2 regions of the Lysinibacillus sp. FSL W7-1291 genome follow, and region 2 is predicted to be linked to the other one. Evidence: a T-box and tRNA genes for the amino acid it is inferred to sense, from the RefSeq annotation. Region 2 holds a T-box; the other holds one or more tRNA genes.
The links. A T-box is a leader RNA that pairs with one kind of tRNA and senses whether it is charged. The one in region 2 lies ahead of alaS (alanine--tRNA ligase), so its partner is inferred to be a tRNA-Ala.

Region 1 (8,959 bases), 1.6 Mb from region 2:
CTCCCCGAAGCATATCGGTGTTAGTGCCGTCCTTCTTCGGCTCCTAGTGCCAAGGCATTCGCCGTGCGCCCTTAATAACTTAACCTAACGGCTTTCAATACACATCACATTTCGTTGTCAGCTTCACTCGTTCAATCAGTCACGTACTCAAGTACGCTCCTTCATTCACTCGATTGCTTCCTAGAACTGCTCGTGTCTTGAAACCTTCTAATGTTATTAAGCCTATAAAAAAACTTAAAAAATAAATGTGTTTGTTACAATTTCAATGTCGTTTTATCCAGTTTTCAAAGAACAAAGATTGGTGGAGCCTAGCGGGATCGAACCGCTGACCTCCTGCGTGCAAGGCAGGCGCTCTCCCAGCTGAGCTAAGGCCCCAAGAGGTATATATGGTGGGCCTAAATGGACTCGAACCATCGACCTCACGCTTATCAGGCGTGCGCTCTAACCAGCTGAGCTATAGGCCCTCTTGGAAGTTTTATATTATTTAATAAACCTTCAAAACTGAACGCAAAACGTAATCTTACAAACCCTAGGTTTGTATTCCGAAATAATCCTTAGAAAGGAGGTGATCCAGCCGCACCTTCCGATACGGCTACCTTGTTACGACTTCACCCCAATCATCTATCCCACCTTCGGCGGCTGGCTCCAAAAGGTTACCTCACCGACTTCGGGTGTTACAAACTCTCGTGGTGTGACGGGCGGTGTGTACAAGGCTTGGAACGTATTCACCGCGGCATGCTGATCCGCGATTACTAGCGATTAAAGCTTCATGTAGGCGAGTTGCAGCCTACAATCCGAACTGAGAACGACTTTATCGGATTAGCTCCCTCTCGCGAGTTGGCAACCGTTTGTATCGTCCATTGTAGCACGTGTGTAGCCCAGGTCATAAGGGGCATGATGATTTGACGTCATCCCCACCTTCCTCCGGTTTGTCACCAGTCACCTTAGAGTGCCCAACTAAATGATGGCAACTAAGATCAAGGGTTGCGCTCGTTGCGGGACTTAACCCAACATCTCACGACACGAGCTGACGACAACCATGCACCACCTGTCACCGTTGCCCCCGAAGGGGAAACTATATCTCTACAGTGGTCAACGGGATGTCAAGACCTGGTAAGGTTCTTCGCGTTGCTTCGAATTAAACCACATGCTCCACCGCTTGTGCGGGCCCCCGTCAATTCCTTTGAGTTTCAGTCTTGCGACCGTACTCCCCAGGCGGAGTGCTTAATGCGTTAGCTGCAGCACTAAGGGGCGGAAACCCCCTAACACTTAGCACTCATCGTTTACGGCGTGGACTACCAGGGTATCTAATCCTGTTTGCTCCCCACGCTTTCGCGCCTCAGTGTCAGTTACAGACCAGATAGTCGCCTTCGCCACTGGTGTTCCTCCAAATCTCTACGCATTTCACCGCTACACTTGGAATTCCACTATCCTCTTCTGCACTCAAGTCTCCCAGTTTCCAATGACCCTCCACGGTTGAGCCGTGGGCTTTCACATCAGACTTAAGAAACCACCTGCGCGCGCTTTACGCCCAATAATTACGGACAACGCTTGCCACCTACGTATTACCGCGGCTGCTGGCACGTAGTTAGCCGTGGCTTTCTAATAAGGTACCGTCAAGGTACAGCCAGTTACTACTGTACTTGTTCTTCCCTTACAACAGAGTTTTACGAACCGAAATCCTTCTTCACTCACGCGGCGTTGCTCCATCAGGCTTTCGCCCATTGTGGAAGATTCCCTACTGCTGCCTCCCGTAGGAGTCTGGGCCGTGTCTCAGTCCCAGTGTGGCCGATCACCCTCTCAGGTCGGCTACGCATCGTCGCCTTGGTGAGCCGTTACCTCACCAACTAGCTAATGCGCCGCGGGCCCATCCTATAGCGACAGCCGAAACCGTCTTTCAGTGTTTCACCATGAGGTGAAACAGATTATTCGGTATTAGCCCCATTTCCCGGAGTTATCCCAAACTATAAGGTAGGTTGCCCACGTGTTACTCACCCGTCCGCCGCTAACGTCAAAGGAGCAAGCTCCTTCTCTGTTCGCTCGACTTGCATGTATTAGGCACGCCGCCAGCGTTCGTCCTGAGCCAGGATCAAACTCTCCATAAAAGAAATTTGAATAGCTCAAATTGTTTTGCTGGCATCAATTTTGATGTCCAAAATTTTGTTTCGTTCACTAACAGAAGTTAGTTACTGAAAACTTTATTGATTACGTTTTGCTTGTTCAGTTTTCAAGGTTCATTTAATAAATCGAATTGGTGGAGCCTAGCGGGATCGAACCGCTGACCTCCTGCGTGCAAGGCAGGCGCTCTCCCAGCTGAGCTAAGGCCCCATATATTTTTAGGAAATGGTCGGGAAGACAGGATTCGAACCTGCGACCCCTTGGTCCCAAACCAAGTGCTCTACCAAGCTGAGCTACTTCCCGTTCTTTTTTGGCGCGCCCGACAGGAGTCGAACCCATAACCTTCTGATCCGTAGTCAGACGCTCTATCCAATTGAGCTACGGGCGCATTAAAAATGGTGCCGAGGATGGAATCGAACCGGTACGGTAGTCACCTACCGCAGGATTTTAAGTCCTGTGCGTCTGCCAGTTCCGCCACCCCATAAGACATTTGGAGCGGAAGACGAGGTTCGAACTCGCGACCCCCACCTTGGCAAGGTGGTGTTCTACCACTGAACTACTTCCGCATGTGCATAAGTTTTTTTATCTGGCAATGAAATAATGGTGCGGGTGAAGGGAGTCGAACCCCCACGCCTTGCGGCGCTAGATCCTAAGTCTAGTGCGTCTGCCAATTCCGCCACACCCGCTTATTATTATTTAAAAATGGTGAGCCATGAAGGACTCGAACCTTCGACCCTCTGATTAAAAGTCAGATGCTCTACCAACTGAGCTAATGGCTCTAAAAAATGGTGCTTAGCTATAGGAATCGAACCCACGACCTACTGATTACAAGTCAGTTGCTCTACCTGCTGAGCTAAACCGGCATATGGTGGAGGATGACGGGCTCGAACCGCCGACCCTCTGCTTGTAAGGCAGATGCTCTCCCAGCTGAGCTAATCCTCCTGGGTAATATGCCTAGCGATGTCCTACTCTCACAGGGGGAAGCCCCCAACTACCATCGGCGCTAAAGAGCTTAACTTCCGTGTTCGGTATGGGAACGGGTGTGACCTCTTTGCCATCATCACTAGACTTTTAAAAGACAAGATTTATTATAACTTATTTCGTTATAAATGCAAGCTTTTTTAAACTTTCTTGTTCTTTCAAAACTGGATAAACGGTTCATTGAATGGTTCAAACATTTTGGTTAAGTCCTCGATCGATTAGTATTCGTCAGCTCCATGTGTCACCACACTTCCACCTCGAACCTATCTACCTCATCGTCTTTGAGGGATCTTACTTACTTGCGTAATGGGAAATCTCATCTTGAGGGGGGCTTCATGCTTAGATGCTTTCAGCACTTATCCCGTCCACACATAGCTACCCAGCGATGCCTTTGGCAAGACAACTGGTACACCAGCGGTGTGTCCATCCCAAGGTCCTCTCGTACTAAGGACAGCTCCTCTCAAATTTCCTACGCCCACGACGGATAGGGACCGAACTGTCTCACGACGTTCTGAACCCAGCTCGCGTACCGCTTTAATGGGCGAACAGCCCAACCCTTGGGACCGACTACAGCCCCAGGATGCGATGAGCCGACATCGAGGTGCCAAACCTCCCCGTCGATGTGGACTCTTGGGGGAGATAAGCCTGTTATCCCCGGGTAGCTTTTATCCGTTGAGCGATGGCCCTTCCATGCGGAACCACCGGATCACTAAGCCCGTCTTTCGACCCTGCTCGACTTGTAGGTCTCGCAGTCAAGCTCCCTTGTGCCTTTACACTCTACGAATGATTTCCAACCATTCTGAGGGAACCTTTGGGCGCCTCCGTTACCTTTTAGGAGGCGACCGCCCCAGTCAAACTGTCCGCCTGACACTGTCTCCTGCCCCGCTAAGGGGCATGGGTTAGAATTTCAATACAACCAGGGTAGTATCCCACCGACGCCTCCTTCGAAGCTGGCGCTCCGAGATCTCTGGCTCCTACCTATCCTGTACAAGTTGTACCAAAATTCAATATCAGGCTACAGTAAAGCTCCACGGGGTCTTTCCGTCCTGTCGCGGGTAACCTGCATCTTCACAGGTACTATAATTTCACCGAGTCTCTCGTTGAGACAGTGCCCAGATCGTTACGCCTTTCGTGCGGGTCGGAACTTACCCGACAAGGAATTTCGCTACCTTAGGACCGTTATAGTTACGGCCGCCGTTTACTGGGGCTTCAATTCGCAGCTTCGCTTGCGCTAACCACTCCTCTTAACCTTCCAGCACGGGCAGGCGTCAGCCCCTATACGTCACCTTACGGTTTTGCAGAGACCTGTGTTTTTGCTAAACAGTCGCCTGGGCCTATTCACTGCGGCTCTCATGCGCTTGCACGCTCAAGAGCACCCCTTCTCCCGAAGTTACGGGGTCATTTTGCCGAGTTCCTTAACGAGAGTTCTCTCGCACACCTTAGGATTCTCTCCTCGACTACCTGTGTCGGTTTGCGGTACGGGCACCTCTCACCTCGATAGAGGCTTTTCTTGGCAGTGTGAAATCAGGAACTTCGTCCATACGGACTCGCCATCACAGCTCAACGTTACAGTGTGCGGATTTGCCTACACACACGCCTTACTGCTTGGACGCGCATAACCAACAGCGCGCTTACCCTATCCTACTGCGTCCCCCCATTTCTCAAACGGTGAGGAGGTGGTACAGGAATATCAACCTGTTGTCCATCGCCTACGCCTATCGGCCTCGGCTTAGGTCCCGACTAACCCTGAGCGGACGAGCCTTCCTCAGGAAACCTTAGTCATACGGTGGACGGGATTCTCACCCGTCTTTCGCTACTCATACCGGCATTCTCACTTCTAAGCGCTCCACCAGTCCTTCCGGTCTGACTTCAACGCACTTAGAACGCTCTCCTACCACTGACATCGTAGATGTCAATCCACAGCTTCGGTGAATCGTTTAGCCCCGATACATTTTCGGCGCAGCGTCACTCGACCAGTGAGCTATTACGCACTCTTTAAATGATGGCTGCTTCTAAGCCAACATCCTGGTTGTCTGTGCAACGCCACATCCTTTTCCACTTAACGATTACTTTGGGACCTTAGCTGGTGGTCTGGGCTGTTTCCCTTTTGACTACGGATCTTATCACTCGCAGTCTGACTCCCGTGTATAAATATCTGGCATTCGGAGTTTGTCTGAATTCGGTAAACCGATGGCCCCCTAGTCCAAACAGTGCTCTACCTCCAGTATTCTCATCACGAGGCTAGCCCTAAAGCTATTTCGGAGAGAACCAGCTATCTCCAAGTTCGATTGGAATTTCTCCGCTACCCACACCTCATCCCCGCACTTTTCAACGTGCGTGGGTTCGGGCCTCCAGTAAGTGTTACCTTACCTTCACCCTGGACATGGGTAGATCACCTGGTTTCGGGTCTACGACCACGTACTATTTCGCCCTATTCAGACTCGCTTTCGCTGCGGCTCCGCCTTCTAAAGCTTAACCTCGCACGTAATCGTAACTCGTAGGTTCATTCTACAAAAGGCACGCTATCACCCATTAACGGGCTCTAACTACTTGTAGGCACACGGTTTCAGGATCTCTTTCACTCCCCTTCCGGGTGCTTTTCACCTTTCCCTCACGGTACTGGTTCACTATCGGTCACTAGGTAGTATTTAGCCTTGGGAGATGGTCCTCCCAGATTCCGACGGAATTTCACGTGTTCCGCCGTACTCAGGATCCACTCAGGAGAGAACGAACTTTCGACTACAGGGCTTTTACCTGCTCTGGCGGACCTTTCCAAGTCGCTTCATCTAACTCGCTCTTTTGTAACTCCGTATTGAGTGTCCTACAACCCCAAGAGGCAAGCCTCTTGGTTTGGGCTCTTCCCGTTTCGCTCGCCGCTACTCAGGGAATCGATTTTTCTTTCTCTTCCTCCAGGTACTTAGATGTTTCAGTTCCCTGGGTCTGCCTTCAAGACGCTATGTATTCACGTCAAGATACTACGCCATTAAACGTAGTGGGTTCCCCCATTCGGAAATCTCCGGATCAAAGCTCACTTACAGCTCCCCGAAGCATATCGGTGTTAGTGCCGTCCTTCTTCGGCTCCTAGTGCCAAGGCATTCGCCGTGCGCCCTTAATAACTTAACCAAGTTATTAAGCCTATAAAAAAACTTAAAAAATAAATGTGTTTGTTACAATTTCAATGTCGTTTTATCCAGTTTTCAAAGAACAAGTTTTGAAGCTTTTCATTCAAGAAGAATGAACCTTCAAAACTGAACGCAAAACGTAATCTTACAAACCCTAGGTTTGTATTCCGAAATAATCCTTAGAAAGGAGGTGATCCAGCCGCACCTTCCGATACGGCTACCTTGTTACGACTTCACCCCAATCATCTATCCCACCTTCGGCGGCTGGCTCCAAAAGGTTACCTCACCGACTTCGGGTGTTACAAACTCTCGTGGTGTGACGGGCGGTGTGTACAAGGCCCGGAACGTATTCACCGCGGCATGCTGATCCGCGATTACTAGCGATTCCGCTTCATGTAGGCGAGTTGCAGCCTACAATCCGAACTGAGAACGACTTTATCGGATTAGCTCCCTCTCGCGAGTTGGCAACCGTTTGTATCGTCCATTGTAGCACGTGTGTAGCCCAGGTCATAAGGGGCATGATGATTTGACGTCATCCCCACCTTCCTCCGGTTTGTCACCTAAGCAGTCACCTTAGAGTGCCCAACTAAATGATGGCAACTAAGATCAAGGGTTGCGCTCGTTGCGGGACTTAACCCAACATCTCACGACACGAGCTGACGACAACCATGCACCACCTGTCACCGTTGCCCCCGAAGGGGAAACTATATCTCTACAGTGGTCAACGGGATGTCAAGACCTGGTAAGGTTCTTCGCGTTGCTTCGAATTAAACCACATGCTCCACCGCTTGTGCGGGCCCCCGTCAATTCCTTTGAGTTTCAGTCTTGCGACCGTACTCCCCAGGCGGAGTGCTTAATGCGTTAGCTGCAGCACTAAGGGGCGGAAACCCCCTAACACTTAGCACTCATCGTTTACGGCGTGGACTACCAGGGTATCTAATCCTGTTTGCTCCCCACGCTTTCGCGCCTCAGTGTCAGTTACAGACCAGATAGTCGCCTTCGCCACTGGTGTTCCTCCAAATCTCTACGCATTTCACCGCTACACTTGGAATTCCACTATCCTCTTCTGCACTCAAGTCTCCCAGTTTCCAATGACCCTCCACGGTTGAGCCGTGGGCTTTCACATCAGACTTAAGAAACCACCTGCGCGCGCTTTACGCCCAATAATTCCGGACAACGCTTGCCACCTACGTATTACCGCGGCTGCTGGCACGTAGTTAGCCGTGGCTTTCTAATAAGGTACCGTCAAGGTACAGCCAGTTACTACTGTACTTGTTCTTCCCTTACAACAGAGTTTTACGAACCGAAATCCTTCTTCACTCACGCGGCGTTGCTCCATCAGGCTTTCGCCCATTGTGGAAGATTCCCTACTGCTGCCTCCCGTAGGAGTCTGGGCCGTGTCTCAGTCCCAGTGTGGCCGATCACCCTCTCAGGTCGGCTACGCATCGTCGCCTTGGTGAGCCGTTACCTCACCAACTAGCTAATGCGCCGCGGGCCCATCCTATAGCGACAGCCGAAACCGTCTTTCAGTGTTTCACCATGAGGTGAAACAGATTATTCGGTATTAGCCCCGGCTTTCCCGAGTTATCCCAAACTATAAGGTAGGTTGCCCACGTGTTACTCACCCGTCCGCCGCTAACGTCGAAGGAGCAAGCTCCTTCTCTGTTCGCTCGACTTGCATGTATTAGGCACGCCGCCAGCGTTCGTCCTGAGCCAGGATCAAACTCTCCATAAAAGAAATTTGAATAGCTCAAATTGTTTTGCTGGCATCATTTTGATGTCCAAAATTTTGTTTTGTTCACTAACCGAAGTTAGTTACTGAAAACTTTATTGATTACGTTTTGCTTGTTCAGTTTTCAAGGTTCATTTCGTCAACCATCTTTCGACAGCAACTTTTATATTATAACAACATCATTTCTCTTTGTCAACATCTTTTTTCAAGAAAACTTTCATTCCCAGAAGAGACAACTTTTAAATCTTATCATAACCACTTTACCAAGTCAACATCTTTTTATTCAAATTGTTTTTGAAGTTTGATGTTAGTTCTTACGTCGTCTTAACGACAAGTAATAATTTATCACGTTATGATAGACTTGGCAAGTGTTTTTTAAATAAAATCTATTGAATTAAAAAAACACAAATTTATAAGCATTTTTGTGCATTTACGAGAATACCAAATTGAGATATTCTCTTTGCTTACTTAATTATTTGTTTTACTATACATCTCTTTCTTTTAAATCTCAATGTTTTAAAATAAAAATACTTATTTATTCTCAAGATACCATTTGTTTAGGAAAGGAAATCTCAGTGGTATTTGTTTGTAAACATTACTCCTTCAGATTTATAAATCAAAGTCTTGTAAATTGTAATCAACATAGCAATATAATTTCATGCTATAACGCTACTATGAATAAATCCCGTTGCCTTCTGGATAGTTTGAATCTAAGCAACCTTTCGCACAAACCTACTTTTAATTTTATAACCGCCATAACAACGTTTCCTATATAAGTCACTATAAAGCTCTATTTAGTTTTTCATTTCCTAACAAATAAGCAGGCGCTAAAGTGCTTCTACTGCACTTTAGCGCCTGCTTACTGCTATTTATGTCCCTATTTAAGGTCATCCGCTTGAGGATCCACAATATTTAAGCACCATAAGAAATTGTCCCACGCAGAATACCAGCCACTGAAAACTTCAGAAGAATCATCCCAACGAACGTCGAATTTCTTGTGGCCATC
Region 2 (8,959 bases):
TTTTTGTTATGAAAGGAAGGTGATGAGAAATGGATAGTAGTCCTGAACCGAATAAGTATCATTCTAGGCAAACGGAAACAAATAAAAGGCATCCATTTCGGATCACCAACGCAGACAAAAGGCGATAAAGGATGACCTTTTGTTTCCCTCAATAACAAAACATGAGGTGAAGTGCAATGATTAAAATCCACTATTTTAATAGCAGCAACAAGACAGTCCAACATGATTTCAACATGAAGGATTTACAACTACCTATTCATAATGAAGATTTATTATGGGTAGATTTATATGCGTATAGTTATAATGAATTGAATAATATAGCAGATGTATTTGGCTTTCATCCATTAGCAGTTGAAGATTGCTTACATGAAGGCTCCCGTCCGAAAATGGACAATTATGGCGATTATAAATTTTTTGTTTTCCATGCACCCATTTATAATGAAAAAAGTAATAATGAAATTACAACCGTTGAGCTCAATATTTTTATGGGTCCAAACTATGTTGTCACTGTACACAAACGGAAATTGCAATGGCTAGGTCACATGGAAAATGTTTGTGTTAATCGTTCCGAATATATGGAAAAGGGTACTGATTTTTTATTGCATACCATTATAGATGGCATTACAGATGAATATTTTCCAGTATTAGAGCGAATTCGAACTCGCATAGATGAACTAGAAGAAGAAATTTATGAGTATCAACCTAAAGTAGTGACTGAGGAATTTCTTGCACTAAAGCGGGCCATTATTTTAATTCGCCAGGCCATCATGCCGCAAAGAAGAATTTTTTCAACAATCAATGGTCAGTGGAAATTTGAGATACAGGAAGAAAATATCCCATTCTATAAAGATTTAAATGACCATCTAGAACGTATTGTTGACTCTACAGAGACATACCGCGATTTAGTTAACAGTACGCTCGACACATATTTTTCAATTAATAGTGGTAAATCCATTGAAAAGCTGAATTTACTAACAGTTATTTCTACAATAATGTTACCATTATCTGTGATCACTAGCTTTTTTGGTATGAATGTGCCGTTACCTTATCAGGATTCACCTATTGCAACGATTGCAATCAGTGCTTTTCTAGTGCTCTTTACTTGGGGTATGTGGGTATATTTTAAAAAAATGATTGCTTAGATAGCATTAGTCATAGTAGTACTAATTGACAGCACAATAGATTTTTTTTATAATTTCGTTAGAAAAAGTAAAAACGATGATGGAAAAAGTACGTATTTGTGCGTGTACAAGAAAGGGATTTCTAGGCTGGAAAAATCCTCACGACAGCAAATGCCGAAAGCTACTCCAGAGTGCAGCTAATCCCTGCCGTTCACTGACGTTACAAGTGCTAAAGAGGTAAGTAAGCATTTTTTACTTACAACTAGGGTGGTACCGCGAGACAAATGACAAGTCCTCGTCCCTTTTTTGGGGATGAGGGCTTTTTTTATTTTCTTCGATAGTACTCTCCAAAGTGTAATTCATGTAGATCGCAGGATTCTTATCGTGATTTTACAATATAAAATAGGAGGAATTTATCCAATGAAAGCAGTAGATATTCGCCGTATGTATTTGGAATTTTTTAAAGAAAAGGGACATCATCATGAGCCATCAGCGCCACTTGTGCCAATAAATGACCCATCACTACTATGGATTAACTCAGGTGTTGCCACTCTTAAACCATATTTTGATGGTCGTGTTATTCCTGACAATCCACGTATTACGAATGCACAAAAATCGATTCGTACCAATGATATTGAGAACGTTGGGAAAACAGCTCGTCACCATACATTCTTTGAAATGTTAGGAAACTTCTCCATTGGTGACTACTTCAAAAAAGAAGCAATCCATTATGCTTGGGAGTTTTTAACGGATAAAAAATGGATGGGCTTTGATCCAGCGTTATTATCTATCACAATTCACCCTGAAGATCAGGAAGCATATGATGTTTGGCATCAAGAAATCGGTATTCCTGAAGAGCGTTTAATCCGTTTAGAAGGAAACTTCTGGGATATTGGAGAAGGTCCATCTGGTCCTAACTCAGAGATTTTTTATGATCGTGGTGTAGAATATGGCTCAGATGAAAATGATCCTGAAATGTATCCAGGTGGGGAGAACGAACGTTATCTCGAAATTTGGAACCTTGTGTTCTCGCAATTCAACCATAATCCTGATGGTACATACACACCCCTACCAAAGCAAAATATTGATACAGGTATGGGCTTAGAGCGTATTGTATCTGTTGTTCAAAATGTACCAACAAACTTCGATACAGATTTATTCATGCCAATCATTGAAAAAATCGAGGAATTTGCCAACCGTAAATATAAGCGTCCTAGCGAAGTAGATTTAAATGAAATTTTCGGCTCAGAAGAGGATATTAATACACCGTTTAAAGTTATTGCAGACCATATTCGTACAGTAGCTTTTGCCATTGGCGATGGTGCTCTTCCTTCAAACGAAGGACGTGGTTATGTATTGCGTCGTTTATTACGCCGTGCTGTTCGTTATGCTAAACAAATTGGCATTGAGAAGCCATTTATGTTTGAACTGGTACCAACTGTAGGGAAAATCATGGAAGACTTCTATCCAGAAGTAACGGAGAAATGTGAATTTATTCAACGTGTCATTAAAAATGAAGAAATTCGTTTCCATGAAACATTGGACGGTGGTTTAGCAATCTTTAATGCAGTAGTGGAATCGCAAAAAACAGCTGGCCACGATTATATTCCTGGTGCAGATGCCTTCCGTTTATACGATACGTATGGCTTCCCAATCGAATTAACAGAGGAATATGCAGAAGAAGTGGGCATGAAGGTTGATCATGAGGGCTTCGAGGCAGCGATGGAAGAACAGCGGGAACGTGCTCGTGCAGCTCGTCAAGATGTTGATTCTATGCAAGTACAAAATGAAGTATTAGCAAACTTAACAGTTGCAAGTGAATTTGTTGGCTATGATACGTTAACGGTTTCTACTGAAATCGCTGCAATGATCGTCAATGGTCAAGTAGCAAAAGTTGCTTCTGAAGGACAAGAAGCATTCGTTATTTTAGCGAAGACACCATTCTATGCAGAAATGGGTGGTCAAATTGCTGATAGCGGTACTATTTCAAATGATCGTTTTACGGCTATCGTAAAAGATGTTCAAAAAGCACCGAATGGTCAACCGCTTCATACAGTAGTAGTTGAATCTGGTGAAATGCATGTAGAAGATGCAGTGCAAGCAGTGGTCAATCGTGATGACCGTAACTTAATTATTAAAAACCATACAGCGACACATATTATGCAACGTGCATTAAAAGATGTGCTAGGTGATCATGTTAATCAAGCTGGTTCATATGTAGGTCCTGACCGATTACGTTTTGACTTCTCTCATTTTGGTCAAGTTACAAAAGAAGAATTACAGCAAATCGAGCGTATTGTAAATGAGAAAGTGTGGGATGATATAGAGGTCGTTATTGAAGAAAAAGGCATTGACGAAGCGAAAGCGATGGGTGCAATGGCATTGTTCGGTGAAAAATATGGCGATGTAGTTCGTGTCGTCTCAATCGGAGATTATTCGATTGAGCTATGTGGTGGTATCCATGTCAAACGTTCTTCTGAAATTGGCTTCTTCAAAATTGTTTCAGAAGGTGGTATTGGTGCAGGTACTCGCCGTATTGAAGCTGTGACAGGTAAGGTTGCCTATGAAGCAGTAAAAGAGGAAGAAGCTTTATTAAATGAGGCAGCAGCATTATTAAAAGCAAACCCTAAAGATATCGTGACAAAAGTGCAGGCATTGCAGGCTGACTATAAAGAGTTACAACGAGAAAATGAAGCCTTATCCCAAAAAATCGCAAATGCACAGGCAGGAGCTATCGTTGATGCAGCACAAACAATTGGCGATGTGACAGTTCTATCGACAAAAGTAGAGGCGAAGGATAATAATCAACTGCGTCAAATGATGGACGACTTAAAAGTGAAAATGCCAAAAGCAGTTATTGTTCTTGGAGCGGTTGATGGCGAAAAAGTTATGTTATGCGCTGGGGTTTCCAAAGAATTAGTTGGTGGTAATTACCATGCGGGGAATATTGTGAAAATGGTTGCAGAAGCTTGTGGCGGTAAAGGTGGCGGTCGCCCAGATATGGCGATGGCAGGTGCAAAGGATGCCTCAAAACTTGATGAAGCACTAGTTTCTGTGTATGATTATATTAAATCCATTTAACTTCTTTCAACGAAAAGAAGTGAAAGCCTCTGGCTGATTTCGAACGTAATTATGCCGAGGTATAATTGATAATACGCCAAAACATGTTATAATAAAGAGAAATTGGAGATGAGCTTGTCTGCACATCTCCTTATTTCTGAAAGCGAGGTGCTGGTCATGAGTTCATTTGATCAAACGATGAAATTTAATTTTCCAGAAGAATCAATGGAACAGGAAGTCAAGCAAGTAATGTTGAAAGTACATTCTTCATTAGAGGAAAAGGGATATAACCCTATCAATCAGATTGTTGGTTACTTACTTTCTGGTGATCCGGCGTATATTCCTCGCCATCAGGATGCTCGTAATTTAATTCGCAAGCTTGAGCGTGACGAAATTCTAGAGGAGCTTGTTAAATTTTATATTAAAAAGAATAACGAGGACTAGAAATGAGAATTATGGGATTAGACGTTGGGTCGAAAACTGTTGGGGTTGCTGTTAGTGATGCACTCGGGTGGACTGCCCAAGGTATTGAAACCGTAAAAATTGATGAGGCTAACGGAGAGTTCGGTATTGACCGCATCGCCGAGCTAGTAAAGGAATATGCTATAACAGAATTTGTTGTAGGATATCCGAAAAACATGAATAATACGGTAGGACCGCGTGGAGAAGCATCTGAGGACTATAAAAAGTTGTTGGAAGAAACATTTTCACTACCGGTTAAGTTATGGGATGAACGTTTAACGACGATGGCTGCAGAACGTATGCTAATCGAAGCGGACGTGAGTCGCAAAAAGCGCAAGCAGGTCATTGATAAAATGGCGGCTGTGATGATTTTACAAGGCTACTTAGATAGCAAAAATTAATTGATGAGGTGACTTAGGCATGACACACGAGCATAACCATGAAGAAGAACTACATGTTCAACACATTACAGTGATTGACGAAAACGGAAACGAGCAGCTTTGTGAAGTGATTCACGTTCATGAATCTCCAGAGTTTGGCAAATCATATGTGTTTTACTCAATGGTAGGCGCAGAAGAAGATGAAGATGGCTCAGTTGAAATCTTCGTATCTTCATTTGTACCATCTGAAAATGGTGAAGATGGTGAATTAACACCAATCGAAACTGAAGCAGAGTGGGATATGGTAGAGGACGTTTTAAATGCTTTAGAGGATGAAAACGAAGAATAATCTTCTAACTCAAAGCTTGGAACAAGGATCGCAGCTTGCATTCCTTGTTCCTTTTTTATTGAGCCTCTGTCTAGTAGTTGAATTGTGGAGATACATGTGGGTTTCGCTCAAGAGTGTTGTAAAATCGTTCGTAAAGTGAGAGAAACCGCTCAAAAGTAGGGTGACAGCACTCATCAAATGACTGGAACTACTCAAGAGCCCGCTAATAAAATACTCAACAATAATAGCGTGGGGGTAAATAAAATCCACTTAATAAATGACAGCAAAGGTATAAAGGAGGAACCCAAATGAATGAAGAAACACAAGAATTTACGATAATAGTCGAAGGTGGCAAAGAGCAAAAATGCCGTGTGGTCTTTACATTTGATGCAGAGGACAAGTCTTATGTGTTATTTTCACTTGTAGATGACAAGGGGCAAGAAATCCCGGGGGATATTTCAGCGATGACCTTTGATTATGATGACAATACGGGTGAAATGGCCAATTTACAGCCAGTTGAAACGGATGCCGAATGGGAAATGATTAATGAGGTAGTGTTGACACTTCTTGATGAATTCGATGCAGAGCCCCAGCTTATTACTGTGACCAATGAAGATGGAACAGATCAAATTTGTGAGGTTATTCATACTTTTTCATCTGAGCAATTTGGTAAATCGTATGTTTTATATGTTCCAGCGACGGATGAACCTATGGAAGAACGTGATATTTTTGCAGCTCAATATTTGTCTGGAAATGACGGTTCTATAGAAGAATTATTACCAATTGAAACGGATGAAGAATGGGCCTTTGTTGAGGATGTATTAAACGAATTGTAAAAACTGTGAGTGGTTGTTAGCCACTCACAGTTTTTTATGTTGTTGAAAAAAGGTGATGTCAATAGCAGAAAAAGAACCTTTAGCAAGGCGAGGGGTTGATTTCCGTTCCACCAGCGTCCTTTCCAGGGGGTGTCCGATGAGCCACTTCACTTACTGCGTTCGCTCCAGGGTCTCCTCTGTGACGCTAAATCCACTCCAATCAACCATTCTGCAAAAGTGTCTTTTCCTGAACAAAATAGCCCATTATTTATATTATAAGAGAGAATAGCCTCTTACTTTCAATGTGGAGAAGTGATGTGTGACAACACCCCTCCATAAAGAGTAGTAAAGACCTTTGCTAAAAAAGGCAATATTTTTGTGGGTTGGAGTGGAAGGCTACTTGACTCCCGTGGGATAGCGAGACAGGCGAGCCTCTAAACGGAGCGGTAGCAGAGGAAGCGGCTCGGCGCTCGCCCACAGGAAAGCAAGTAGCCTGCAACGGAAATCCTTTTTTACCTTTCGCAAAAATGCTGTGAATCGTTTTGTTTTTCAATACTATGAAACCTCTGAGTGGTTGTTAGCCACTCAGAGGTTTTTGTTTTATTAATAGAAATTTTCTATCAAGGGTCTAAAAATATTCTATCTGCAAATGGAATTTTTGCATTTTCGATTAAATTTAATGAATTTTCGAGAAAAAATATGCATTTTAACTTTAAATTTTCTGAATTTTTTAATAAATGGAACAAAAGGAGCATTGACCAATTCTTAGTAAATAGATAAGATTTGTTTTAAATTAAACCAAGTAAATTTATTAACTAAGGAGGTAATGTGATGAGACTAGGTTGGAAATGGCTTATCGGTGCATTGGTAATAGGCTTGTTGGCTGGTTGCACAAACAAAGAAGAGGCTACTAAAGAGGAGATTGTAACATTAAAAGTAGGGGCAGCCAATGTTCCTCATGCGGAAGTATTGGAGTATTTAGCAAAAGATATTGAAAAAGATGGAGTGAAACTAGACATTACCATTATAAAAGATGCTGTGCAAGCGAACCAACAAACGGCAGATGGTGAGTTGGATTTTAACTATTTTCAACATGTCCCTTTTTTAGAACAGTCGAATAAAGAAAGTCATTTAGATTTAGTCAGTGTAAAAGGAATTCATATTGAGCCATTTGGTGTGTACTCAAAAAAAATAAAAAAAATTAGTGATTTGCCACAAAATGCAAAGGTTGCTGTACCTAATGATGTTGTCAATTTCTCAAGAGCGTTACTACTGTTTCAAAATAATGGTTTGATTGAATTAGATAAAACGAAGAAAGGTGATTATACAGTCGAAGATATTGCGAAAAATGAGAAGAATATTCAATTTATAGGTGTTGATTCTCCACTACTTGTTCGTTCATTAGATGATGTAGAAGCAGCTGCTATCAATACAAATTACGCATTAGAAGGGGGCTATAATCCTGTGAAGGATGCACTGATTATAGAAGATTCAGAATCACCTTATGTCAATATAATAGCCTCGACAAATGAAAAAAAGGATGATCCAGCTATACAAACAATTGTTAAGTGGTTAACAAGTGAAAAGGCACGTTCGTTCTTTGAAGATCAATATAAAGGTGCTGTTGTCCCAGCATTTTAAAGCTGTGCAATCACATAAATGCTAAGGAGGTAGACGTGCATGATTGAGTTTATTGAGACAACAAAAGAATTCCAGGTCGGTACTTCGACTGTAACGGCTCTAAATAAAATCAATTTAACAATTCAGAGGGGGGATATTTTTGGTGTTATCGGTTTTAGTGGTGCTGGTAAGAGCACACTGATTCGGACAGTAAATTTACTGGAGGAGCCAACATCTGGGCAAGTACTTGTGAATGGCAAAGAATTAACCACGCTCACTAAAAGGCAGCTTCGAGAGGAGAAGAAAAATATCGGCATGATTTTTCAACACTTTAATCTCCTGCATTCTAAAACAGTATTTGAAAATGTAGCAATGCCTTTAATCATAAGTGGAGTAAAAAAATCAAATTTGGAAGGTCAAGTAAAAGAGGTTTTAGCATTTGTTGGTTTAGCAGACAAAACGGATCGCTATATTGATGAGCTATCAGGCGGGCAAAAACAAAGAGTCGGCATTGCAAGAGCATTAGTGACAAAACCAACTATCCTTTTATGCGATGAAGCAACTTCGGCTCTCGACCCACAAACGACCAAATCGATTTTAGCCTTACTGAAGAAGGTCAATATCGAGTACGGTATTACAATTTTAATGATTACTCATGAAATGGAGGTTATTCGGGATATTTGTAATCGTGTCGCTGTCATGGAAAATGGAAGAATTATTGAAACAGGCAATGTACTTGAAATTTTCTCCTCACCAAGAGAAGAGACAACTAAAAATTTTGTCCAATCGGTTGTTCGTGATGAAGTTCCACCTTCTGTTTATGAGCAGCTAAAAAGTATAGATGCTTCTAAAAAAATTTACAATTTAAAATTCATAGGAGTAGACGTTGGGCAGCCGATTGTCTCACAGGTGGCGAAAAAGTTTGCTGTAGATGTCAATGTTTTATTCGGCAATATCACAGAATTACAAGGAATTCCATTCGGCCATTTAATCGTGGAGCTCGTTGGTTCTGAAAAAGATATACAAAAAGCATTTCTTTTTATTCAGGCTAAAAATATTCAAATAGAGGAGGTTGTTGCACGTGAAAGTGAGTACACAAATCATTATCGACGCGGTTCTAGATACGTTGTACATGGTTAGCATTTCCTTATTTTTTGGCGCTATTTTAGGCTT

Region 1: it has a tRNA-Ala gene. The T-box ahead of alaS (alanine--tRNA ligase) is inferred to sense a tRNA for this amino acid. The anticodon was not compared.

The regions. Positions count from the first base shown of each region.
Region 1 is NZ_CP151994.1:110,003-118,961, reverse strand. It holds rRNA gene NST76_RS00630 (23S ribosomal RNA) at 1-85, opposite strand, end outside; tRNA gene NST76_RS00625 (tRNA-Ala) at 300-375, opposite strand; tRNA gene NST76_RS00620 (tRNA-Ile) at 388-464, opposite strand; rRNA gene NST76_RS00615 (16S ribosomal RNA) at 559-2,105, opposite strand; tRNA gene NST76_RS00610 (tRNA-Ala) at 2,253-2,328, opposite strand; tRNA gene NST76_RS00605 (tRNA-Pro) at 2,345-2,421, opposite strand; tRNA gene NST76_RS00600 (tRNA-Arg) at 2,430-2,506, opposite strand; tRNA gene NST76_RS00595 (tRNA-Gly) at 2,610-2,684, opposite strand; tRNA gene NST76_RS00590 (tRNA-Leu) at 2,720-2,804, opposite strand; tRNA gene NST76_RS00585 (tRNA-Lys) at 2,822-2,897, opposite strand; tRNA gene NST76_RS00580 (tRNA-Thr) at 2,905-2,976, opposite strand; tRNA gene NST76_RS00575 (tRNA-Val) at 2,985-3,060, opposite strand; rRNA gene rrf (5S ribosomal RNA) at 3,071-3,186, opposite strand; rRNA gene NST76_RS00565 (23S ribosomal RNA) at 3,298-6,222, opposite strand; rRNA gene NST76_RS00560 (16S ribosomal RNA) at 6,405-7,956, opposite strand; gene NST76_RS00555 (hypothetical protein) at 8,831-8,959, opposite strand, start outside.
Region 2 is NZ_CP151994.1:3,068,409-3,077,367, reverse strand. It holds gene NST76_RS14930 (magnesium transporter CorA family protein) at 177-1,142, shown strand; T-box leader at 1,210-1,427, shown strand; gene alaS (alanine--tRNA ligase) at 1,542-4,202, shown strand; gene NST76_RS14920 (IreB family regulatory phosphoprotein) at 4,359-4,625, shown strand; gene ruvX (Holliday junction resolvase RuvX) at 4,628-5,044, shown strand; gene NST76_RS14910 (DUF1292 domain-containing protein) at 5,064-5,372, shown strand; gene NST76_RS14905 (DUF1292 domain-containing protein) at 5,660-6,187, shown strand; gene NST76_RS14900 (MetQ/NlpA family ABC transporter substrate-binding protein) at 6,998-7,807, shown strand; gene NST76_RS14895 (ATP-binding cassette domain-containing protein) at 7,847-8,926, shown strand; gene NST76_RS14890 (methionine ABC transporter permease) at 8,919-8,959, shown strand, end outside.